Regions from separate parts of the Streptomyces nigra genome, predicted to be linked through region 1. Evidence: riboswitches for the same ligand, from Rfam matches in the RefSeq annotation. Region 1 holds a riboswitch; each other region holds the start of a gene.
What was found. A riboswitch is a leader RNA that binds a small molecule or an ion and turns the genes downstream of it on or off. The one in region 1 is predicted to bind cyclic di-AMP.

Region 2: another riboswitch for cyclic di-AMP. It lies ahead of DC008_RS16305 (M23 family metallopeptidase); the one in region 1 lies ahead of DC008_RS04380 (C40 family peptidase).
Region 3: another riboswitch for cyclic di-AMP. It lies ahead of DC008_RS14010 (transglycosylase family protein); the one in region 1 lies ahead of DC008_RS04380 (C40 family peptidase).
Region 4: another riboswitch for cyclic di-AMP. It lies ahead of DC008_RS29710 (LysM peptidoglycan-binding domain-containing M23 family metallopeptidase); the one in region 1 lies ahead of DC008_RS04380 (C40 family peptidase).

What each region holds. Positions count from the first base shown of each region.
Region 1 covers NZ_CP029043.1:948,278-953,989, reverse strand. The annotation lists partial or broken gene DC008_RS04395 (DUF397 domain-containing protein) at 1-40, opposite strand, end outside; gene DC008_RS04390 (helix-turn-helix domain-containing protein) at 50-916, opposite strand; gene DC008_RS04385 (ATP-binding protein) at 1,130-1,591, shown strand; gene DC008_RS04380 (C40 family peptidase) at 1,754-2,227, opposite strand; cyclic di-AMP (ydaO/yuaA leader) riboswitch at 2,231-2,428, opposite strand; gene DC008_RS04375 (ABC transporter permease) at 3,048-4,064, opposite strand; gene DC008_RS04370 (TetR/AcrR family transcriptional regulator) at 4,173-4,820, shown strand; gene DC008_RS04365 (urease subunit gamma) at 4,935-5,237, shown strand; gene DC008_RS04360 (urease subunit beta) at 5,246-5,557, shown strand; gene DC008_RS04355 (urease subunit alpha) at 5,550-5,712, shown strand, end outside.
Region 2 covers NZ_CP029043.1:3,546,869-3,552,580, reverse strand. The annotation lists gene DC008_RS16320 (MarR family winged helix-turn-helix transcriptional regulator) at 1-417, opposite strand, end outside; gene DC008_RS16315 (dihydrofolate reductase family protein) at 540-1,673, shown strand; tRNA gene DC008_RS16310 (tRNA-Met) at 1,837-1,910, shown strand; cyclic di-AMP (ydaO/yuaA leader) riboswitch at 2,215-2,372, shown strand; gene DC008_RS16305 (M23 family metallopeptidase) at 2,384-3,406, shown strand; gene DC008_RS16300 (PrsW family intramembrane metalloprotease) at 3,505-4,839, opposite strand; gene trmB (tRNA (guanosine(46)-N7)-methyltransferase TrmB) at 4,959-5,712, opposite strand, start outside.
Region 3 covers NZ_CP029043.1:3,060,016-3,065,727, reverse strand. The annotation lists gene DC008_RS14020 (cytochrome P450 family protein) at 1-280, shown strand, start outside; gene DC008_RS14015 (LysM peptidoglycan-binding domain-containing protein) at 424-1,419, shown strand; cyclic di-AMP (ydaO/yuaA leader) riboswitch at 1,629-1,821, shown strand; gene DC008_RS14010 (transglycosylase family protein) at 1,826-2,503, shown strand; gene eno (phosphopyruvate hydratase) at 2,727-4,007, shown strand; gene DC008_RS14000 (FtsB family cell division protein) at 4,102-4,590, shown strand; gene DC008_RS13995 (DUF501 domain-containing protein) at 4,601-5,131, shown strand; gene DC008_RS13990 (Ppx/GppA phosphatase family protein) at 5,128-5,712, shown strand, end outside.
Region 4 covers NZ_CP029043.1:6,464,461-6,470,172, reverse strand. The annotation lists gene DC008_RS29725 (Glu/Leu/Phe/Val dehydrogenase dimerization domain-containing protein) at 1-346, shown strand, start outside; gene DC008_RS29720 (TetR/AcrR family transcriptional regulator) at 418-1,029, shown strand; gene DC008_RS29715 (SGNH/GDSL hydrolase family protein) at 1,096-1,881, opposite strand; gene DC008_RS29710 (LysM peptidoglycan-binding domain-containing M23 family metallopeptidase) at 2,185-3,105, opposite strand; cyclic di-AMP (ydaO/yuaA leader) riboswitch at 3,110-3,271, opposite strand; gene DC008_RS29705 (tyrosine-protein phosphatase) at 3,841-4,638, shown strand; gene DC008_RS29700 (DUF6126 family protein) at 4,676-4,798, opposite strand; gene DC008_RS29695 (helix-turn-helix domain-containing protein) at 4,795-5,430, opposite strand; gene DC008_RS29690 (aspartate aminotransferase family protein) at 5,503-5,712, opposite strand, start outside.

The DNA.
Region 1 (5,712 bases):
GTTCGGTGCTCGACCTGAGGTTCCGAGGCAGTGCGGTCATGGTGCCTCCTTACGCGCCGCCACCTATCGCGGCGATGTGATCCAGCGATTCCTCGGGCGAAAGGGCGTGGAGCCGAAGGGTGTCGAAGGCCTCCGTGTAGGCCTGGAGGTCTTCTTTCCGTTCGAGATAGAGGCTACTCGTCAAGTGGTCGAGAACAACCACGTCCAGATCAGAAGTGCTCGAAAATGAGAAGATAACGAAAGGCCCGGTGACGCCGACATGCTCACCGGCCGTGAACGGCAGCACCTGCAGGGTGACTTGGGGCAGCCGCGCCGCCTCCACCAGCCGCTCCAGCTGGCGCCGCATCACCTCGGGGCCTCCGACCTCCCGGCGCAGCACCGCCTCGTCCAGCACCGCGCTGAACCGCAGCGGCGGATCGGCCCGCAGCACCTCCTGCCTGGCCAGCCGCACCGCGACCAACGCGTCGATCCGGTCGTCGGTGCCGTCGTCCGTCCCGCCGGTCGCCGCCCGGGTCACCGCCCGCGCGTACTCGGGCGTCTGCAACAGGCCGGGCACCACGGACGTCTCCAGCGTGCGCATCGCGCGGGCCTGGGACTCCAGACTGATGAAATCCCGGTACGCCGGCGGCAGGACCCCGCGGTAGGCGTGCCACCAGTGGTGCCGCCCGGCGCCGTCGGAGCCGGCCAGCGCCAGCAGCACCTCCCGGAGCCGCGCGTCCCGGACACCGTAGGCGTCGAGCAGTAAGCGCACATCGGCCGGTTTCACCCCGCTGGCACCGGTCTCGATACGGCTCACCTTGGACTGGTGCCAGCCCACCAGGCGGGCCGCCTCCCCACTGGTGAGCCCGGTCCCGGTGCGTAACGCACGCAGTTCCGCGCCCAGTTTCCGGCGGCGTACCGCCGGGCCGTGCTGCATGGGCAACTCCTTACTCCGACCGGGCCGCCCAAATACGGTCTGCCGTCGCAGAGTTCACCGCTTCGAGCGACAGATATATGCATATCTTGGCGGATCGCCACCCGTGACCGCCGCGGTGATGGCAGTCTGGCGGCGAAGCACCAGTCCGGGACCGTACTCGAACCCTCCGCTCCGTGTCGGACTGCGGTCCCGTGGGAAAGGGACGACGTCGCCATGGCAGACCATCTGGAAGCATCCGTCACTCTGCCGAGCGATCCCGCCTCGGTCTCCGCGGCCCGGTCCTATGTGGTCACCACACTCGCCGAGTGGGGACTGCCGTCGGACACGGACACGGCGGACACCATCCGGCTCATCGTCTCCGAACTCACCACGAACGCGGTACAGCACACCCTGGGGCAGTCGCCCACCTTCACGGTGGACCTCGAGCTCGACCGTGACGAGCAGCTGCGCATCGGGGTGACCGACAGTCATCCCCGGTTCCCCAAACGGCTTCCGGCCGCCGTCCAGCAGGACAACGGCCGGGGCATGGTGATCATTCGCTGGCTGACCGCCGAGTGCGGCGGCCGGCTCCGGGTGTGGCCGACCCGTGAGGGCGGCAAGACGGTCTCCATCGAGCTGCCGTGGACCGTACCGGCCTCGCCGGTCACGGTCGCGACGCCGCAGGACACCCCCTAGAAGCGCCGCGTGGCGCCGCACCGGGCGCCATGCGGCCCGCTCCGCCCCCGTCGGCCCCGGGAGGCCCCGGAGGCGCCGGAGTGCCCGGCCCGTGCCGGACGCCCTCCGCGCCCCGGGAGGGCGCCGGCGGGGGTGGGGGCGCCGTCGGCGCCCCCACGAGGGTCACTTGACCCGGCCGTACCAGACGCTCCTGGTCCAGATCTTCTGCAGCCGGACCACGTCACCGCTCTTGGGGGAGTGCCAGATCTTGCCCTTACCCGCGTAGATGCCCACGTGGTAGACGTACGACCCCGAGTGGAAGAAGACCAGGTCCCCCGCCTTGCGGTTCGAGGCGGAGATGTGGCGGGTCTTGTTGTACTGCTGGGCCGCCGTGCGCGGCAGCTTCTTGCCGGCCTTCTTGAACGAGTACAGCGTGAGCCCGGAGCAGTCGAACCGGTTCGGCCCCGTGGCGCCCCACTTGTACGGGGAGCCCTTCTTCGAGGCCGCGATCTGAAGTGCCTTCGTCGCCGGCGTGGCGGCCTGCGCCTCCGAGGCGAGACCGGGCGTCACGATCGAGCCGCCCACCGCGGCGAGAGTGAGGGCCGAGGCCGTACCGGCCCTGGCCATGAGCGACGGGACACGATTGAGCGCAGTCATGCGCAACCCTTCGTCAGCCGCCTGTGAAGGATGACCTGTCGGATTCGGGCTGGCGAAGTTGCCCGGCCGCAATGTCGCGGCTTCACCCCAAGGGTTGCTCGGTTCGAACGAACGTCCGTACCGGCGACCCGTCTTGCTCGGGTCCTCCACTCCTGCCGATCCACTCCTGTCGACCGGTCATCCGGGCGGCGGCAGGACTCGGCGTCCGCCCGGATCGCCCCGCCGCTGCGGCGGGGTCTTGTCGTCAGTCAGGGATCTTGGCGCACGGAAGAACGAAAATCCCAACGGAACCGGGGATTTGTGGTGTTACTCACCACTCACCCGTTCGGGTGGACGCTACTGCGTTCGAGGTCGTCGCCGGATACCCGACGAGCCCCGGACCAGCGGCGGAAGGCTCAACCCGGGCTGTGCGTCCCGTCCCTGACGCAAGCCGTACGAGCGCGTGGACGGAGTGCGGAATACGCCGATGGGGGGTACGCCATTCGGTCCGTTTCGGCGCGTCGGCGGACGTTCCGAGCCGGGCGGCGTGCCCGGGACGCGGCTGTGGCGCCGTCAACTGTCGGAGCGCGCCACCGGCGTGGCACGAGCCGTGCGGCGCCGCCCGTCCGGGACGCGCGGCGCACGCTCCAGCGCCCGTACGCACGGTCCCGTCCCGCCCGACGCCGCGTCAGCGCCGGCGCGCCCCGGGGTGACGGCCGATCAACTCGTCCGCCGGAACCGGGACGTACGGCCGTTCGCGTGGTCACGGCCGCCGGAGACGCCGAGGCCGTGCGCCCCCGTCCGCTACAGCGGGGGCGCACGGCCGGTTCGCGGGGCCGGGTCAGGCGGCGGTGGCCGGTTCCCGGGCGGTGGTCGGCTCCGGGCTGGTGCCGTCGGCCTTGAGGCGGTCTCCGAGGAGGACCGCGCCGAGGCCGACGGCGGCCCACCAGGTCAGGGTGAGGGCGGGGCCGACCGCCGCGGCGCCGTCGAAGAAGGACACCGACCGCAGCAGGGTCGTGCCCGCGCCCGGCGGCAGCCACTGGCCGATGGTGCCGACCGGCTCCGGCAGCATCCGGGGCGCCGACGCCGCCCCGGAGAACGGGTTGCCGATCAGCATGACGGTGGCGGCCATCAGGCCGACGCCGGCCGGTCCGAGGAGGGCGGCGAGCCCGGCGACGGCGGCGCTCACGGCGAGGGTCATCAGCGCGAACACCCCGGCCTCCGCCCACCAGTCACCGGTGATCACACCCAGCCAGCTGTGCGCCAGCGCGGCGGCGATCAGGCCGATCAGGGCTGCGACGCCCGCGAGAGCGCCCGCGGCGCCCAGACCGCGCAGCCCCAGCAGGGTGACGGCGGCCCCCGCCGCCAGGCCCGCGAGGGCGAGCGGCAGCACGCTGGAGTTCAGGGCCGCCCCGCGCGGGTCCTCCTCGGGTGCGGGCACCACGTCGACGGTCTCCACCTGCGTCCCCTCGGCGGCCGCCTGTCCGGCCACCGCCTGCTGCAGCAGCTGGGCCACGGCCGGGCTCGCGGCGGACGCGGTCAGCAGCTTCGGCCCCTGGGGTGTCACCACGACCGCGCCGTACACGTCCCGGTCCTCGATGGCCTCGCGGGCGGCCGGCTCGTCGGCGTAGCGGTGCACGTCGAACGCGCCGTCGTGGGCGGACAGCTGTCGCTCCACCTGCGTCACGGCCGCGGCGGGCCCCGCCACGCCGAGCGGGAGGTCGCGCGGCGCGGTGCGGGCGGCCGGCCAGGCGAACGCCCACAGGGCGAGGGCGGCCAGTACGGGGACGAGCACGACCACCGCGACCAGGCGCCGGGGTGCGGGCTTCCTGGGCGGTGTGGCGGACGGCGAGGACATGGGATCTCCCGTGATCTCAAAAAGAAGGATCGTTCGTTTTTGGTGAGTCCACCGTGCTCCCCGATGTCGATGCTTGTCAAGAAGGAATGTTCGTTTTAGCTTGAGGGCATGGCCCGCGTATCCCAGGAACACCTCGACGCACGCCGCCGCCAGATCCTCGACGGCGCCGCCCTCTGCTTCGCCCGCAACGGCTTCCACGCCACCTCGATGCAGGACGTGCTGAAGGAGGTCGACCTCTCGGCGGGGGCCGTCTACCGGTACTTCAAGGGCAAGGAGGAGCTGATCGGCGCGATCGTCGCCGAGGTGCTCGGCTCGGTCCGCGCGGCGTTCGAGGAGGCCGCCCGGCAGAGCCCGCCCCCACCGCCGGACGAGCTCGTCGCCTATGTCCTCGGCCACACGCTCGCCGCCCGGGAGTCCCTGGTCGTCGACGGCAAGCCCGCCTTCCCCCGGCTCGTCGTCCAGGTGTGGACGGAGACCCTGCGCAACGACGAGCTCGCGGCCATCCTGCGCGAGGGCTACGGCTCGGTGCGCGCCGCCTGGGCCCGGATCGTCGAGGGCTACCAGGAGGCCGGGCTGATGCGGACGGACGTGGACCCGGACCATGTCGCCCGCACGATGATCGCCTCCGTGCTCGGCTTCATCGCCCAGCAGTCCCTGTTCGGGCCCGCGCCCGTGGACGTCCTGCAGCAGGGTCTGCGCGCCCTGATGAGCATGCGGTACGACGACGCCGCCCCCTCCGGCCCCGCGCGGGGTTAACGCGCCCGAAACGCGGTCCAACTAGCCTGCCGACCCACGTCGTCGGGCCCTCGCCCGAGGGCGTCGGCCACCGGACCCCGCAGGTCCGGAGCGAGGACTGTGAGGTGGGACGCCGTGCAACTGACCCCGCACGAGCAGGAGAGGCTGCTCATCCATGTGGCGGCCGACGTCGCCGAGAGGCGCCGGGCCCGCGGGCTCCGGCTGAACCACCCCGAGGCCGTCGCCCTCATCACGGCGCACATCCTGGAAGGCGCTCGCGACGGCCGTACGGTCGCCGAGCTGATGTCCTCCGGCCGGACCCTGCTCACCAGGGACGACGTCATGGAGGGCATCCCCGAGATGATCCACGACGTCCAGGTCGAGGCGACGTTCCCCGACGGGACCAAGCTCGTCACCGTCCACGACCCGATCGTCTGAGGGCGGCCATGACACCCGGAGAAGTCCTGTTCGCCGAGGGCCCGATCGCATACAACGAGGGCCGCGAGATCACCCGGCTGACCGTCCTCAACGCCGCCGACCGGCCCGTCCAGGTCGGCTCCCACTACCACTTCGCCGAGGCCAACCCCGGCCTGCGCTTCGACCGCGCCGCGGCCCGCGGCAAGCGGCTGAACGTCGCCGCCGGCACCGCCGTGCGCTTCGAGCCCGGCATCCCCGTCGACGTCGAACTCGTCCCCCTCGCCGGCGCCCGCGTGGTGCCCGGACTGCGCGGGGAGACCGGAGGTGCCCTCGATGCCTGAGATCTCCCGCGCCGCCTACGCCGACCTGTTCGGGCCGACCACCGGCGACCGCGTCCGGCTCGCCGACACCGATCTGCTCATCGAGATCGAGGAGGATCGTTCCGGCGGTCCCGGACGCGCCGGTGACGAGGCCGTGTTCGGCGGCGGCAAGGTCA
Region 2 (5,712 bases), 2.6 Mb from region 1:
GTCCTCCAGCTGCCCCACCTGCTCCGGGGACAGCCGGTCGAAGATCAGCGACCGTACGGTGTCCACATGGCCGGGGGCCGCGCGCTCCAGGAGCCGCATCCCCTCGTCGGTGAGGGCGGCGACGCTGCCCCGCTTGTCCACGAGGCAGTCCTCGCGGGCCACCAGGCCGTCCTTCTCCAGACGCGAGACGCCGTACGTCAGCCGGCTGCGGGTGATCTTCAGCCGCTCCGCGAGGTCGGTCATGCGCAGCCGGCGCTCCGGGGCGTCGGACAGGGTGGCGAGAATGGAGTAATGCAGATGAGGCATGCCGGCCCCCTGCTGGAGCTGCCGGTCGAGCGCGTCCTCCACGAGCGCGACGGCGGCGATGTAGGCGCGCCAGGCGCGCTGCTCCTCGGGGGTGAGCCAGCGAGTCGTCATGTGTCCAGTGTAGGTTTGTTTCAAACTTGAACCAAGCCGATCGGTCGAGTTCCGATCGACCAACCCCGATCAGCCAAGCACCGATCGACCAAGCCCCGATCGCCGAGCGGGAGAGCGTGCCGATGCCGTCCTACCCCTACGTCCTGCTGTCCGCCGCCGTCTCCCTCGACGGCTACCTCGACGACACCGGCCCCGACCGGCTGCTGCTGTCCAGCCCGGCCGACTTCGACCGGGTCGACGAGGTACGGGCCTCCGTGGACGCCATCCTCGTCGGCGCCGGCACCATCCGGGCGGACAACCCCCGCCTGCTCGTGAACTCCGCCGAGCGGCGCGCGGCCCGCACGGCCGCCGGCAGGCCCGAGTACCCGCTGAAGGTCACCGTCAGCGCGTCCGGCGAACTCGACCCGGCGGCCAACTTCTGGCACACCGGTGGCGAGAAGATCGTCTATACGACGGAGAAGGGCGCCGGGCGCCTGCGCGAGGACCCCGTCGCCGCCGACGTCGTCGCGCTCGGCGACGACCTGGACTGGCGGGACCTGCTGGTCCACCTCCGCCAGGTCCGCGGCGTCGAGCGGCTGATGGTCGAGGGCGGCGGCACCGTCCACACCCAGCTCCTGCGGCAGGGGCTCGCCGACGAGCTGCAGCTGGTGCTGGCCCCGCTGTTCGTGGGCGACCCCCGGGCGCCCCGCCTCTTCGGGCCCGGCGGCTACCAGGAGGGCCGCCTCCGGCTGGTCGAGACCCGGCGCATCGAGGACGTCGTCCTGACCCGCTACGAGCCGACCGCGCCCGGTACCGGCGTCCTGCCGGCCGCCGCGGACCGGCACTGGCTGGCCCTCGCGTGCGACCTGGCCGCCGAGTGCCCGCCCTCGCCGACCGCCTTCAGCGTCGGGGCGGTCGTCGTGGCGGCCGACGGCACCGAGCTGGCGCGCGGGCACTCCCGGGAGGGCGGCGACCCGGTCGTGCACGCCGAGGAGGCGGCCCTCGCCAAGATCGCGCCCGGCGACCCGAGGCTGGCCGGCGCCACCGTCTACACCAGCCTGGAGCCCTGCACGCACCGCTCCTCACGGCCCATGCCCTGCGCCCGGCTGATCCTGGCCGCCGGGGTGCGGCGGGTCGTGACGGCCTGGCGCGAGCCGGACACCTTCGTCACGGACGCCGACGGCAGCGGGATGCTGACCGCCGCGGGGGTGGACGTCGTGGTGCTGCCCGAGTACGCGGGACGGGCCGCGGCGCCCAACGCCCACCTGGTGCCCTGATGCGCGCCCTGCCTTGCGCCCTGGTGCCCGATCTGATGTGACACGTCCCGCACCACGGCGACAAAAGCCCTGGTCAGAGGGGGGTCGTAGGCGCGGGCAGGGCGGGTGCGGCGGTAAGGCGTGTGCGGTGGGTCCCGAGAATGGCGTACAGTAGAGACATCGCCGCGGGGTGGAGCAGCTCGGTAGCTCGCTGGGCTCATAACCCAGAGGTCGCAGGTTCAAATCCTGTCCCCGCTACTGAAGACTCAGGGCCGGAACTTTCGAGTTCCGGCCCTGAGTGTTTTTCCCTCCTCTGTCGCGCCCCCGACTCGCTGTCACGGAACGTGAGGGAGCGAACCCCCTCCGCATAACAACTGACGAACCGTCAGCTGTATTGAAGGGGGTACGCGCGAGTCAACTCGCCCGATTTAGGCCGCTGATGACCCGTAAGTCCAGCCGGAAAACGTTAATGATCAAGCGGAACAGCTTGGAATACGCACCCCGCGTCTATTAACGTTCGATAACGCAGCGCGGTCGTCCCAGCCGTCACAAGAGTCGGCTCCGTGCGCACACGCTTAATCCTGTAGAGGAACCGGGGAACCACCACCTTGGGGTGAATCTCGCGGATACCGCCGTGGCAACACGGCACGTATACGCGCGTAGGAGACCTTCCTGCTCCGAACCCGTCAGCTAACCCGGTAGGCGAGAAGGAAGGAAAGGAGTACGCCCACGTGGCGTCGAACCGTCCTGCCCCGCAAGCCCCCTTCGTGCCGGGCCAGCGCACCGCCGACACCTTCGGCTACGACCTGCACCGCACCGACGAGGGCCCCTTCGAGGAGTGGAACCCCACCGCGGAGTCCCTCCGTCCCGTTCGCGGCAGGCACCGCGTCTCCAAGCAGCGCGGCGGGGGACTCGCCCGCAGCTCCACGGTTCTCGGCGTCGGCGTCATAGCGGCCGTCGGCGCGGGCGGCATGGCCACCGCGCAGAGCGGCAAGCCGCCGGTCGCCATCACGATGCCGGACCTGCCCCTGATCTCCGACGACGACTCCGCCGCGGACGACAGTGCCACCGCCCTCAGCACGATGGGCGAGACCGCCGACGAGACCGCCCAGAGCGGTTCCGACGCCGGTGAGGCGCTGCGCAGCCGGATCATCGCGCAGGCCGAGCTCCAGCAGGACCAGGTCGACAGCAAGGCCGCCGCGGCCGCCGTCGCCGCCGCCGAGAAGGAGGTCGCCGAGGCGGCCGCCAAGGCGGAGAAGGAGGCCAAGGAGCAGGCCGCCGCCGCCAAGGCCGCCGCCGAGGAGGAGGCCGCCAAGAAGGCCGAGGCCGAGCGCCTCGCCGAGCTGGCCAAGCAGTACACGCTGCCGACCTCCTCGTACACGCTCACCTCGGTGTTCGGTGAGGCCGGCGCCTACTGGTCGTCCGGTCACCACACGGGCCTCGACTTCGCCGCGCCGACCGGCACCCTGATCAAGGCCGTGCACTCCGGCACGATCACGTTCGCCGGCTGGGACGGCTCGTACGGCTACAAGACCGAGCTCACCCTCGACGACGGCACCGAGGTGTGGTTCGCGCACCAGTCCTCGATCAGCGTCAGCGTCGGCCAGAAGGTCGCCACGGGTGACGTCATCGGCCGCGTCGGCGCCACCGGCAATGTGACCGGCGCCCACCTCCACATGGAGGTGCATCCCGAGGGCAGCAGCGGCGGCATCGACCCGCTGGCCTGGCTGCGGAGCAAGGGCCTCACTCCCTGAGCGCCTTCCCCGTCTGAACCCCGGCAGTCCTGACGACGACCCCCCGACGTCAGGGCTGCCGGTTCTTCGTCCGTGCCGCGCCGCCCTCCCCGACCCGTCTACCCGAGGTAGGGGTTCCAAACCGGGGCTTGCGGTCCGCCGTGGGCGTGCCCGTTCGGGGCGTACGGCTGCTGCCACCAAGTGCCGTGCGCCGCGGGCACGTACGCGGGGACGGGCCGGGTCCGCGCTGTGACCGCGTACTGCAGGGCCGGGCGGGCCCACGCGCGGCGCAGCCACAACTCGTTCAGCAACTCGCCCTCGCGGGCCACGTAGTCCGCGCCGGCCCGGCCCCGGCGGCCCCGGCGCCTGAGGAACGCGAGCGAGGTGGCGTACGCCTCGTACTGGGCGACCGCCCGGGCCGCCGGACGTCCGCCGTGGTGGCGGGCGTACTGCCGGGCCACCCGGCGGTCCCGCATCGAACCCAGCGCGAACGGCTCGGCGGGGGACAGCCATCCGGCGACGGCGTAGGCCGGCAGCTCCTCGCGGACGGTCCTCAGTTCGCGGTACCGGGTCCACAGCATCAGCCAGACCAGCAGCCCGAACGCGGGCACCATGAAGGCCGCGTACACGGCGAAGAATCCGAACTCGCCGAACGTGGAGGAGCCGTTCCACAGGGCGTGCATGCCCATCGCGAGGAGCAGCCCGGACAGCGGCAGCAGCACCCGGCGCACCCGCTGGCGTTCCCCGGCCAGCGCGGCTGCGCCGAAGCCGATGCCGGTGAGCACGGTGAACAGGGGGTGCGCGAAGGGCGACATGACGACGCGGACGAAGAAGGTCGCCGCGGTCACCGAGGCGATGCCGCTGCCGCCGGACAGCTGGTCGGTGCCGAAGGCGGTGCCCAGATAGAGGATGTTCTCGGTGAAGGCGAAGCCGGTGGCGGTGACACCGGCGATCACCACGCCGTCGAGGATGCCGCTGAAGTCCCGGCGCCGGAAGAGGAAGACCAGCAGGACGGCCGCCGCCTTGGCCGTCTCCTCCACGACGGGCGCTATGACCGTCGCGCCCAGGGTGTCCGCGTGGGACGGGTCGGCGGTCGCGGTCGCTATCCAGCGGGTCGCGAAACTGTTCGCCACGATCGCTATGAGCGCCGCCGCGCAGGCCCCCCAGGCGAACGAGAACACCAGGTTCCGCCAGGGGCCCGGCTCGACGCGGTCCAGCCAGCGGAAGGACGCGACGAGCAGCGGCACGGGCAGCACCGCGAGACCCAGCCCGACCAGGAAGCCCTCCGTGCCGGTCTGTTCGCGCACCAGGGCCAGGATGACGAGCCCGGACAGCGCCAGCAGGGTGCTGAGCGCGGCGTAGGGCACCCATCGGCGCTGCCACCAGTGCGCGTGCCGCAGCGCCCCGCCGGCGGGGGCGGGGGGATGCGTCGGGTACGGGGGGCTGGTGGCCACGGCATCGACCCTAACGAGACGGGGGCGCCGCCCGCAGCGGCGCGAGGGCCGGGGCGCCGGTGAGGGGGTGGTGTCGGTGGTGCTGTGTGCTCTCGCAAGTGCTGTTACGCCCGCTGCTCCTACCGCTGTACGCGGCGGAAGAGCAGGTCGTTCACCACATGACCCTTGTCCAGTCCCTGGCCTTCGAAACGGGTCAGCGGCCGGTGCGCGGGACGGGGCGCGAAACCGCCCCCGGGCTGGGTGTTCTCGAACTCCGGATGGGCCGTCAGCACCTCCAGCATCTGCTCGGCGTACGGCTCCCAGTCGGTGGCGCAGTGCACCAGCGCGCCCGGCTTCAGCCGGGTGGCGGCCAGGTCCAGGAACGCGGGCTGGATGAGCCGCCGCTTGTGGTGCCGCTTCTTCGGCCAGGGGTCCGGGAAGTAGACGCGCAGCCCGTCGAGGGAGTCCGGCGCGAGCATCTCGCGCAGCAGGATGATGGCGTCGCCGTTGCCGACGCGGACGTTGCGCAGGCCGTGGTGCTCGGCGAGGTTGAGCAGATTGCCCTGGCCGGGGGTGTGCACGTCGACGGCGAGGATGTCGGTGTCCGGGTCGGCGGCGGCCATCTGCGCGGTGGCCTCGCCCATGCCGAACCCGATCTCCAGCACGACCGGGTGGTCGTTGCCGAACAGTTCGGCCAGGTCGATGACGCGCTGCCCGTCGATGTCCAGGCCCCACTGGGGCCACAGCCGCCGCAGCGCGTCCGCCTGGCCGGTGGTGACCCGGCTGCGGCGCGGCTGGAAGCTGCGGATCCGCCGCTCGAAGTGCGACCCGGCCGGATCGGGCTTCGGCCCCTCGGGGAACCGCGGCTCCCCCTTGGCCCGAGCGGGCGGGACG
Region 3 (5,712 bases), 2.1 Mb from region 1:
CCCGGAGCGGTTCGCCGACCCGGACACCCTCGACCTCTCCCGCCGGGACAACCAGCACCTGGGCTACGGCCACGGCATCCACTACTGCCTCGGCGCCCCGCTGGCCCGGCTGGAGGGACAGACGGCCCTCGCCACTCTTCTCACCCGGCTCCCGGACCTCCGACTGGCCGCCGATCCCGCCGAGTTGAGGTGGCGGGGCGGTCTCATCATGCGGGGGCTGCGCACCCTGCCCGTGGAGTTCACCCCGGTCGGAGTCAAGAGTTCCGCTCCGCAAACATGACATGCGCTCATCTCTGTGATCTTCACGTGATCTGCGCGGCATTAACTTGTGACAAGTGATCGTCTGCCTATACGTTCACCCATCAACGAAGGCACGCGGATTCCGCGTCCCTTGGTCACCGCTGTCTCGCGAAAGGTCCCCGCATGCTCTCCGGGAACGGTCGTCACCGTCGCCCCCGTCAGGCTCCGGCTCTTCTCGTCGCGGCCGGAGTGACCGGCTCCGCCATCGCCATCCCGCTCCTCGGCGCCTCGGGCGCGAGCGCGGCGGACGGGAGCGTGTGGGACAAGGTCGCCGAATGCGAGAGCGGCGGCTCCTGGAGCGCGGACACGGGCAACGGGCACTACGGCGGACTCCAGTTGACCCAGGCGGACTGGGAGGGCTTCGGCGGTCTCGACTACGCCGCGAGCCCGGATCTGGCGAGCCGCTCGCAGCAGATCGCCGTGGCGCAGAAGATCCTCGCCGAGCGCGGGACCGTCCCGTGGGGCACCTGTGCGGTGCTCAACGGGCTCAGCAAGAAGTCGGGTGCCGTCGACCTCGACACCGGTGTCTCCGGGGACTCCCCGAGCGAGGTGTCCGGGTCGTCCGGCTTGCTCGATTCCTCTGATTCTTCCGACTCGTCCGAGTCTTCCGGTTCTTCGGGCGGTTCGGGCTCCTCCGACGGTGCGTCGAACACCCCGAGCGGCTCGTCGTCCGCGTCGCCGGAGAGCTCCGCACCGTCCTCGCCCGAGGCCGGGAAGTCAGGAAAGTCCGAGAAGGCTGAGAAGTCCGGTTTCACGGCCACCGCCTCTCCGGACAGTTCCCCGGTGGAGAGCCCCGAGATCACGAATCAGGACAACTCCGGGCAGAGTGCCGGATCCTGGAGCCTCGTCGACACCGCCGCGATCGAGGACGTACCGGCCGGTCCCGGACGGCACCGCGGCGCCAGCGCCGAGGAGACCAAGGCCGCGGACGGCGACTCCGCCGCCTCCGGCCGCCACGCCTCCTACCGGGTCCGCGCGGGCGACACGCTCGCCTCCATCGCCGACTCCCTTGACGTCGACGGCGGATGGCGCGCGCTGTTCGAGGCGAACAAGGCGGCCATCGGCACCGACGCCAACAGCATCGCTCCCGGTCAGACGCTGGACGTCCCCACCGAATAAGGGCCGAACAGGGCCAAATGAAGCGGCAGTTCACGCCCCGCTTTCATGGTGAATGTCCGTTTTGAATGGACTGAGAGATAGATCTCAGAAGCCTTGATCGTCTTTGAAAATCCCCGAGCGGCGTGTCTACGGTCGTGACCGCTCGCCTCCAGTGCGAGCCCCGACAGCCGTCACGCCGAATCCTGCCGGCGGCCGTCCGGGAACAGTCGTCGCGTCATGCGCCGTAGGCAGGAGCGGGGGACCCAAGGTAAGCGCCGGGTCCGGACGTCGAGGCCCTCCGGGGGCTCACGGCCGGAACCGGCTTGGGGTGAAGTCGCGCACCACGCACCAGTGGTGGGCGACCGGGCAACTCAACCGGCCCGAACCCGACAGCTCACCTCGTAGGCGTCGGTGAGGGGATCTCTCCATGCTGTTCTCCAGCAAGGGCAAGCACCGTCGTCCGTCCAAGGCGGCCCGCGCCATCGCCGTCGTCGGCGTCACCGGCGCCGCCGCCGTCGCCGGCCCGCTGATGGCCGCCGGCAGCGCCTCGGCCGCCACCGCCTCCGAGTGGGACGCCGTCGCCCAGTGCGAATCCGGCGGCAACTGGTCGATCAACACCGGCAACGGCTACTACGGCGGCCTGCAGTTCTCCGCCTCGACCTGGGCGGCCTACGGCGGCACGCAGTACGCCTCCACCGCCGACAAGGCCACCAAGGCCCAGCAGATCGCGATAGCCGAGAAGGTCCTCGCGGGCCAGGGCAAGGGTGCCTGGCCGCACTGCGGCACCGGCCTGTCGAGCGCGGCCTACAACGGTTCCGCCGCCACCGGTGGCGAGCAGAGCGCCCGCTCCACCGAGGAGAAGCCGGCCTCCCGCTCCGCGGACCGTCCGGCCGCCGAGAAGAGCACCAAGACCGTCACCACGCCGACCGGCAAGAAGGTCAAGAAGGGCGACGGCGAGTACAAGGTCGCCAAGGGCGACACCCTCAGCACCATCGCCGCCGACCACGACGTCAAGGGCGGCTGGGAGAAGCTCTTCGAGCTGAACAAGGACATCGTCCAGGACGCCGACCTGATCTACCCGGGTCAGCAGCTCCACCTCAAGTAAGCCCCCACAGGCTCCCCGCCCCGGCGCGTGTTCCCCCGTGTGCGCCGGGGCGGGGTTCTGTGTAGATGTACGCGCCCGCTTTTTGTTCCGTTCGGAAACAATTCGCTCTCGGTTCCGTCCACAGGGCGGTCGACCGCTGGCCGAACCTCCGGAGCCGGTTAGGCTCGTCTCGCAGCACCCACGCGGGCTGCGTAAAGGCTTCACATCCACGAAGGAGATGCTCGTGCCGTCCATCGACGTCGTCGTAGCCCGGGAAATCCTGGACTCCCGAGGCAATCCCACGGTCGAGGTCGAGGTCGGCCTCGACGACGGCAGCACCGGTCGTGCCGCCGTCCCGTCCGGCGCCTCCACCGGCGCCTTCGAGGCCATCGAGCTGCGCGACGGTGACACCAACCGTTACCTCGGCAAGGGCGTCGAGAAGGCCGTCCTCGCCGTCATCGAGCAGATCGGCCCGGAGCTCGTCGGCTACGACGCCACCGAGCAGCGCCTGATCGACCAGGCCATGTTCGACCTGGACGCCACCGACAACAAGGGCTCCCTCGGCGCCAACGCCATCCTCGGTGTCTCGCTCGCCGTCGCCCACGCCGCCTCCGAGGCCAGCGACCTGCCGCTCTTCCGCTACCTGGGCGGCCCGAACGCGCACCTGCTCCCGGTGCCGATGATGAACATCCTGAACGGCGGCTCGCACGCCGACTCCAACGTGGACATCCAGGAGTTCATGATCGCCCCGATCGGCGCGGAGTCCTTCTCCGAGGCCCTGCGCTGGGGCGCCGAGGTCTATCACACCCTCAAGAAGGTCCTGAAGAACAAGGGCCTGGCCACCGGCCTCGGCGACGAGGGCGGCTTCGCGCCGAACCTCGGCTCCAACCGCGACGCCCTCGACCTCATCCTCGAGGCGATCAAGGAAGCCGGCTACACCCCCGGCGAGCAGATCGCCCTGGCGCTCGACGTGGCCGCCTCCGAGTTCTACAAGGACGGCGTCTACACCTTCGAGGGCAAGGAGCGCTCGGCGGCCGAGATGACCGAGTACTACGCGGAGCTCGTCGACGCGTACCCGCTCGTCTCCATCGAGGACCCGCTGTTCGAGGACGACTGGGACGGCTGGAAGACCATCACCGACAAGCTCGGCGACAAGGTCCAGCTCGTCGGCGACGACCTGTTCGTCACCAACCCGGAGCGCCTCGCCCGCGGCATCGAGGAGGGCGCCGCCAACGCCCTGCTGGTGAAGGTGAACCAGATCGGTTCGCTCACCGAGACCCTGGACGCCGTCGAGCTGGCCCAGCGCAACGGCTTCAAGTGCATGATGTCCCACCGCTCCGGCGAGACCGAGGACGTCACCATCGCCGACCTGGCCGTCGCCACCAACTGCGGCCAGATCAAGACCGGTGCCCCGGCCCGCTCCGAGCGCGTCGCCAAGTACAACCAGCTGCTGCGCATCGAGGAGATCCTCGACGACGCCGCCGTCTACGCCGGCCGCAGCGCGTTCCCCCGCTTCAAGGGCTGAGGCACGCGCCTGTAGGAAGCGTCGTACGTACGTCCCCGTACTCGGTCCCGTACCGTGTGCGGGGACGTACGCGCGTTGAGACGGGAGGCGGGACATGGCCGTGAAGGACCGGGACCGGTTCTCCACCGCGACCAGGATCCGGTTGCTCGGGGAGCAGACGGCGGCCCGTGTCTACCGTTCCCAGACCAAGCGGCAGGCCCGGCGCTCCCGGCTCACCAGCCGCGCCGCGCTGCTCGCGCTGGTCGTCTGCACCCTCGTCGTGGCCATGGCGTACCCGATAAGGCAGTACGTCTCCCAGCGCGCCGAGATCGCCGACCTCCAGCGGGAGAAGGCGGCGACCACCCGGCGCGTCGAGGAACTGCGCGACCTCAAGGCCCGCTGGCAGGACGACGCCTACGCCGAGCAGCAGATCCGGCTGCGGCTGCACTATGTGATGCCCGGTGAGACCGGCTTCGTCGTCGTCGACCCGGACGCGGCCAGGCAGTCGCGGACCGACCTGGGCGCGGCCCACCGCCCCTGGTACACGAACCTCTGGGAGGGCGTCGACAAGGCCGACGCCGCCCGCAGCGAACAGAGACGATAGAAAGACAGGCATGGAAACGCCCCCGCCGCCCACCCCGCGCACCGAGCCCACCGACGCGGACGTCGAGGCCTTCAAGCAGCAGCTCGGCCGCCCCCCGCGCGGGCTGCGCGCGATCGCCCACCGGTGCCCCTGCGGCCAGCCGGACGTGGTCGAGACGGCCCCCCGCCTGCCCGACGGCACACCCTTCCCGACGCTGTACTACCTGACCTGCCCGAAGGCGTCGTCGGCGATCGGCACGCTCGAGGCCAACGGCGTGATGAAGGAGATGACGGCGCGGCTGGAGAGCGACCCCGAACTGGCCGCCGCCTACCGCGCGGCGCACGAGGACTACATCCGGCGCCGGGACGAGATCGAGGAGCTGACGGGCTTCCCCAGCGCGGGCGGCATGCCCGACCGGGTGAAGTGCCTGCATGTGCTGGTCGCGCACTCGCTGGCCGCCGGACCCGGTGTCAACCCGCTGGGCGACGAGGCGCTGGCGATGCTGCCGGAGTGGTGGCGCAAGGGCGCGTGCGTGACGCTGCCCGCCGAGGAGGACCGATGACCCGGGTCGCGGCCGTCGACTGCGGCACGAACTCCATCCGGCTCCTCGTGGCGGACGTGCACCCGGACACCGGTGAACTCGTCGAGCTGGACCGGCGGATGACGATCGTGCGGCTCGGCCAGGGCGTCGACCGCACGGGCCGGCTGGCGCCCGAGGCGCTGGAGCGCACCTTCGCCGCCTGCCGCGAGTACGCCTCCGTCATCGAGGAGCACGGCGCCGAGCGGGTCCGCTTCGTCGCCACCTCCGCCTCCCGGGACGCCGAGAACCGCGACGACTTCGTCCGCGGTGTCGTGGACATCCTGGGCGTCGAGCCCGAGGTCGTCACCGGCGACCAGGAGGCAGAGTTCTCCTTCACCGGTGCGACCCGCGAACTGACCGGGCGGGCCGACCTGAAGCGGCCGTACCTCGTCGTGGACATCGGCGGCGGCTCGACCGAGTTCGTCGTCGGCGAGGAGCATGTGCGCGCCGCGCGCTCCGTGGACGTGGGCTGCGTCCGGATGACGGAGCGTCATCTGGTCCGGGACGGCGTGGTCTCCGACCCGCCCTCCGCCGCGCAGGTCGTGGCCATACGGGCCGACATC
Region 4 (5,712 bases), 5.5 Mb from region 1:
GGACGCCGCCAACCAGGGGCGGATCACCGCCCGCTGGATCGCGGAGGCAGCGAACATGCCCGTCCGTCCGGAGGCGGAGGCGCTGCTGGCCGCGCGCGGCGTCACCGTGCTGCCGGACGTCGTCGTCAACTCCGCCACGAACGCCTGGTGGTGGTGGACGCTGTTCGGGGACATCGGCCCGGACGCGGACGAGGCGTTCGCGTACACGCGGCGCGCCATGCGGGCGCTGACCGACCTGACGCTGGCCCGCGCGGAGGCCGACGGGACGACACCGCGGGCCGCCGCGCACGCCCTGGCCGCCGACCGGCTCCCGGTGATCGCCGAACGGTTCGGCCGGCACCGCTGATCTCCGGGCAACCGGGGCCCACGGGCCGGGTCGGCGCGGGCCGTTAGGGTGACGGCGTGGCGAGGGCGAGAGTGCGGTTGAGTGTGGCGGAGCGGCGGGCGGACCTGCTGCGGGCCGCCGTGGAGCAGATAGAGGCGCGGGGCGTGGCGGCGGTCAGGATCGCCGACGTGGCCTCGGCGCTCGGGGTGAGCAACGCCCTGGTGCTCTATCACTTCGACACCAAGGAGAAGCTGGTCGCCGCCGCGTTCGCCCACGCGGCCGAGGGCGACCTGGCGCGGCTGCGCGGCATCCTGGGCCGCCGTACGACGGCGGTACGGCGGCTTCGGGCGGCCGTGCGGTGGTACGCGCCGACCGGTCAGGCCAAGGGCTGGCGGCTGTGGATCGAGGGGTGGGCGGCCGCGTTGCGCGAACCCGCCCTGCGGGAGGTCACCCGTGAGCTCGACCGGCAGTGGAAGAGCGCCCTCGCCGGGGTCCTCGCCGAGGGCGCGGAGGCGGGCGAGTTCGCGTGCCCGGACCCGGCGGCCGCCGCGCTGCGCCTGACCGCCCTCCTGGACGGGCTCGCCGTCCAGCTGACGTCGTATCCCGGGTCGCTGTCCCGCGCGCGGGCGCAGGAGTGGGTGGACGAGGCGCTGGCCCGGGAACTGGGCCTGGACCGGGCCGCGTTGACGGCCTCGCCGCGCTGAGCGGCCGCCGCCCGGGACCGGCGGGGCCCCCGGGCGGCGCCGCGCCCCCCCGTCCGTCCCCCCGGGTCAGGCCACCGACTCGATCCGCATCTTGATGTCGTACGGCGAGAGCGTGCCCTTGGCCGTCACATGGTCCCCCGAGGACTGGCCGCGCAGCCGCCGTCCGATCCACGGCACCAGGTACTCGCGCGCCCACTGGACGTCGTCGCGGCGGATCTCCAGCGTCCCCCGGGGTGGCAGCGGCGGCCAGGGCTGGTCCGGGTCGGCCGGGATCTCGAGGCCCAGGACCTGGCCCGCGCGCAGCGCCACGCGCGTGTGCCCCTCGGGAGAGAGGTGGAGCCGGTCGCTGTCCCAGGCCCGGCGGTCCTGGACGGTCCGCAGGGACCACAGGTCGAGCACCGGGCAGCCGTAGCGGTCGGCGATGGCGCGGACGTGCCCGTTGTAGGTGGCGATCTTGCCGCGCAGGTGCTTCAGCACGGGTACGCCACGGGTGTCGAAGCCCGTCGTCACCATCACGGTGCCGGCGGCCGAGGTGAGCCGGACGACGGCCCGCTCGAACCGTTCGGCGACCTCGTCGGGGTCGGTGCCGGGCCGCAGGATGTCGTTGCCGCCCGCGCAGAACGACACCAGGTCCGGGGCGAGTTCGACGGCCTTGGGGACCTGTTCCGCCACGATCTGGTCCAGCAGTCGCCCGCGCACGGCGAGGTTCGCGTACCCGAAGTCGCCCTCGGGACGCCGGTCGGCCAGAAGGACCGCGAACCGGTCGGCCCAGCCGACGAACGACCCGTCGGGGCCGGGGTCGCCGACGCCCTCGGTGAAGCTGTCCCCCACCGCGACGTACGACCCGATCACTGCTCTGCTGTCACTCTTCGAATCGTCTGTCACGTCGGGACATGATTCACCTTCCGATGTGACCTACGCGACCGTAGGAAGGGGTTGACGAGCGGTGAGATAAGCCACTGCCAAAGCCTTCACCAAGTCCGGAATACGGCTCCGCACAGGGGCGTTGACCGCCGAAACGCCCGCGCGTGCACCCGCGGGCCCACGACGACAGGCCGAAGGCCGGACCCGGGGGTGGGGTCCGGCCTTCGGCGTGCGTGTCAGGCAGGTGGTGCGCATGCGTGTCAGGGAGGTGGTGCGCGCCGTGTGCGGGGGTCAGCCGATGGCGACGCCCTTGGAGCGGAGGTAGGCCACCGGGTCCACATCCGAGCCGTAGCCCGGCGCGGTGCGGATCTCGAAGTGCAGGTGCGGACCGGTCACGTTGCCGGTCGCGCCGGAGAGGCCGATCTGCTGGCCCGCGGTCACCGTCTGGCCGCTGGAGACGGACAGCGAGGACAGGTGGGCGTACTGGGCGTAGTAGCCGTCGGCGAGCCGGATGACGACCTGGTTGCCGTACGCGCCGCCCCAGCCGGCGGAGACGACGGTGCCGGCACCGACCGCCTTCAGGGGGGTGCCGGTGGGGGCGGAGAAGTCCACACCGGTGTGGTAGCCGCTGGACCACATGCTGCCCGCGACCTTGTACGAGGTGCCGACGGCGGAGGCGGAGACCGGGGCGCTGAAGCCGTTGACGGTGCTCGCCTCGTCGGCGCTCTGGGCGGCCGGGGCGGCCTTCTGCGGCGCGGCGGGCTTGGCGGCGGGCTTCGCCGAGGACTTCGACGCGGACGGGGCCGGGGCGGACGCCTTCGGGGCGGCGCCCTCGGCCTTGGTGCCGATCGACAGCTTCAGACCCGGGTGGATGAGCGACGGGTCGGCGCCGACGGCCTCACGGTTGTCGGCGTAGAGCTTCTTCCAGCCGCCGCGGACGTCCTGCTGGTCGGCGATCTTCGCGAGGTAGTCACCGCGCTTCACCTCGTAGGTGCGCGTCTTCTGGGCGGAGGCCTTCTGCGCCGGGGCCTTCTTGGCGGCGACCTGGACGGACTGGACCGCCTTCTCCGGAACGGACTGGCCGGTCGCGGCGTTTGCGCCGGTGGCCCCGATCAGCGGCAGCGCGAGAGCGGCGCCACCGGTTCCGGCGACGGCGATCGTCCGGGTGAGGCGCAGGGACTTGGGACGGCGGTGCTTACCCTTCGCGGGCATGACGAATTCCTCTCCGGCGCCTGCGAGGTGAGCTGTCGGGTGCGGGCTGGAGATGCCCGGTCGCGTCGGGACGCGACTTGACCCCAAGCCTGTTCCGGAGACCGGAACAGGCGATGTACCTGTGGGTCCCCCGCTCCTGCCGTGTACGGGTGAGTGTGCGCGGATTCCGGTCGGCGGCAGGATTAGGCGTCCGTCCGGATTGGTGGCGAACGTAAGCGAGAGAGACGCAAGGGAACAAGTGAGGGGTTCCGCCCGAATGCGTTCACCTTGATCCCTTACGGCATTCAACGGTCACCCTGCGTGCATTTCGAAGGGACCTCTTTGCTCGAAGTCCCGGGAAAAGCACGATGATTACGTGGACATGACGGGCGACGCACCGTCACGGATATGACGCTCCTCACGTGACGCCGCTCCAGCTTTCCTTATTACGGAGCGAGTTGGAATGAAGGCATTAATTCGGACAGAAACCCCAGATGTGACTCCGATGGATATCCGACCCATTGAACCTTCCCGTCGATTCCGATCCGAATACGACATGAGGTGCCCGCAAAACCGGACGAAGTGCACGTTGACAAAGATGACATCAGCCGACTTTCGCCCGTTTCGACCCATTGCCACCGAGTCATCCCCTGTGGACAACTGAATGGCGCACGCAGCCATGTCGTATCGTCGGAGTCGCACCTCGCCGGCCTCATCGCCGAGCCGCGCCGGCGGGGCCGACCGGGAGGAGCCCCCGTGACGCAGCAGATCCCGTCGACCGAGCCCGAACTGGCCGGTGTGCGCAACTTCCGCGATGTGGGCGGCCTGCCCACCGTCGACGGACGACGGGTGCGGCACGGCGTGCTGTTCCGCAGCGGCCACCTCGCCCACGCCACCCCCGAGGACGCCGCCTTCCTCGACTCGCTGGGCCTGCACACGATCTTCGACTTCCGCAACGCGGCGGACCAGAAGCTGGAGGGCCCCGACGTCGAGCTGCCGGGCGTCCGCAATGTGAACCTGCCGCTGTCCGACCCGGCGGACGGCGCGGAGTTCTGGAAGATGGTCCGGGACGGCGACCTCGACCAGCTGCGGGAGATCCTGGCCGACGGCAAGGGCGCCGACCGGATGATCGCCTCCTACCGCTCGATGGTCACGGACCGGACCGCCGAGCACTCCCGGATCCTGCAGTCTCTGGTGGAGGACAGCGTCCCGGCCCTGATGCACTGCGCGGCCGGCAAGGACCGCGCCGGCCTGTCGATCGCGGTGACGCTGCTCGCCGTCGGCGTCGAGCGCGAGGCGATCGTCACCGACTACCTGAAGTCCAACGAGAAGCACCGCCGCTACAAGGTACGGCGCAGCGGCAGCAACCCCTCGGCCTACTCGCCCGAGGTCATGGAGCTGCTGAGCCCGCTGTTCGACGCGCGGGCGGAGTACCTGACGGCGGCCTTCGACACGATCGACGCGACCTGGGGCGACGTCGACACCTACCTGGGGCAGGGCCTGCGGCTCACGCCGGAGGCCCGGGAGCGCCTGCGGGAGCGCCTGATCGACTGAGGGACGCGGGGTACGGCCCGAGGGGCACGGGGTACGTCTACTGCCCGCCGCCCGCCTCGAAGAGGAAGTAGACGAAGGCGGCGAAGACGTGCCCCACCGCGATGTAGATGATGAGCCGCACCCACAGGGCGCGCGGGAACTTCTCCTCCATGTCGCTCATGGCGTCACTCCAGGGGTCGGGCCCAGGCACAGGGTGGCCGTGGGGCTCTGCAACAGGGTGTGGACGAACAGCAGCTCGACCCCGCCGTCGTCCTCGGCGGCGATGCGGTGCGGGGTGAGCGAGTCGAAGTGCGCGCTGTCCCCGGGGGCGAGCCGGTGGGTGGTGTCGCCGAGGCGCAGCCGCAGCCGCCCCTTGAGGACGTGGAGCCACTCCTCGCCGGGATGCACCCGCACGATGTCGCCCTGCGACCCGTACGGCACATGGACCCGCAGGGCCTGCATGGCGCGGCCGGAGACCCCGGCCTGCCAGTAGGTCCAGCCGCCGGCGGCGGTGGGTTCCATGTCCGCGGCGCGCACGACGGCGTCGCGGTCGGGGACCCTCTCGCCGAGCAGCTCGCCGACCGTCGTACCGTAGACACGGGCGAGCGCCAGCAGCATCGGCAGCGACGGCTGCCGCTGACCGGTCTCCAGCCGGGAGAGATGGGCGGGCGACAGCCCGGCGGCGCGGGCCGCGCTCTCCAGGGTGAGGGCCGCTTGGCGGCGCAGGGCCCGCAGCTGTGGCGCGACGGCCGGCAGGGCGGCCTCGGCCGGTCCGGCCGCCCCGTGAGGGGGCGGGTTCTCGGAGGAGCTCATGCTCCCATTCAGCCGCAGCCTTACCTCAGGGGCAAATTTGTTGCCCCAGAGGCAAAGCGCCGGAGTGGACCCTCATCGGTTGGCGACCGCCTGCTTGATCAGCGTCTTGCCGAAGTCCCACATCAGGCCTCCGCCGCTGTGCGCGTCGTCCATGACGTCCGTGAAGGCGTCGACGAACCGGTCCACCTCCCGTTCCCCGATGATCAGCGGCGGGATCAGCTTGATGACCTCCAGATGGTCGCCGGAGACCTGGGTGAGGATCCTGTGCCGCCGCAGCAGCGG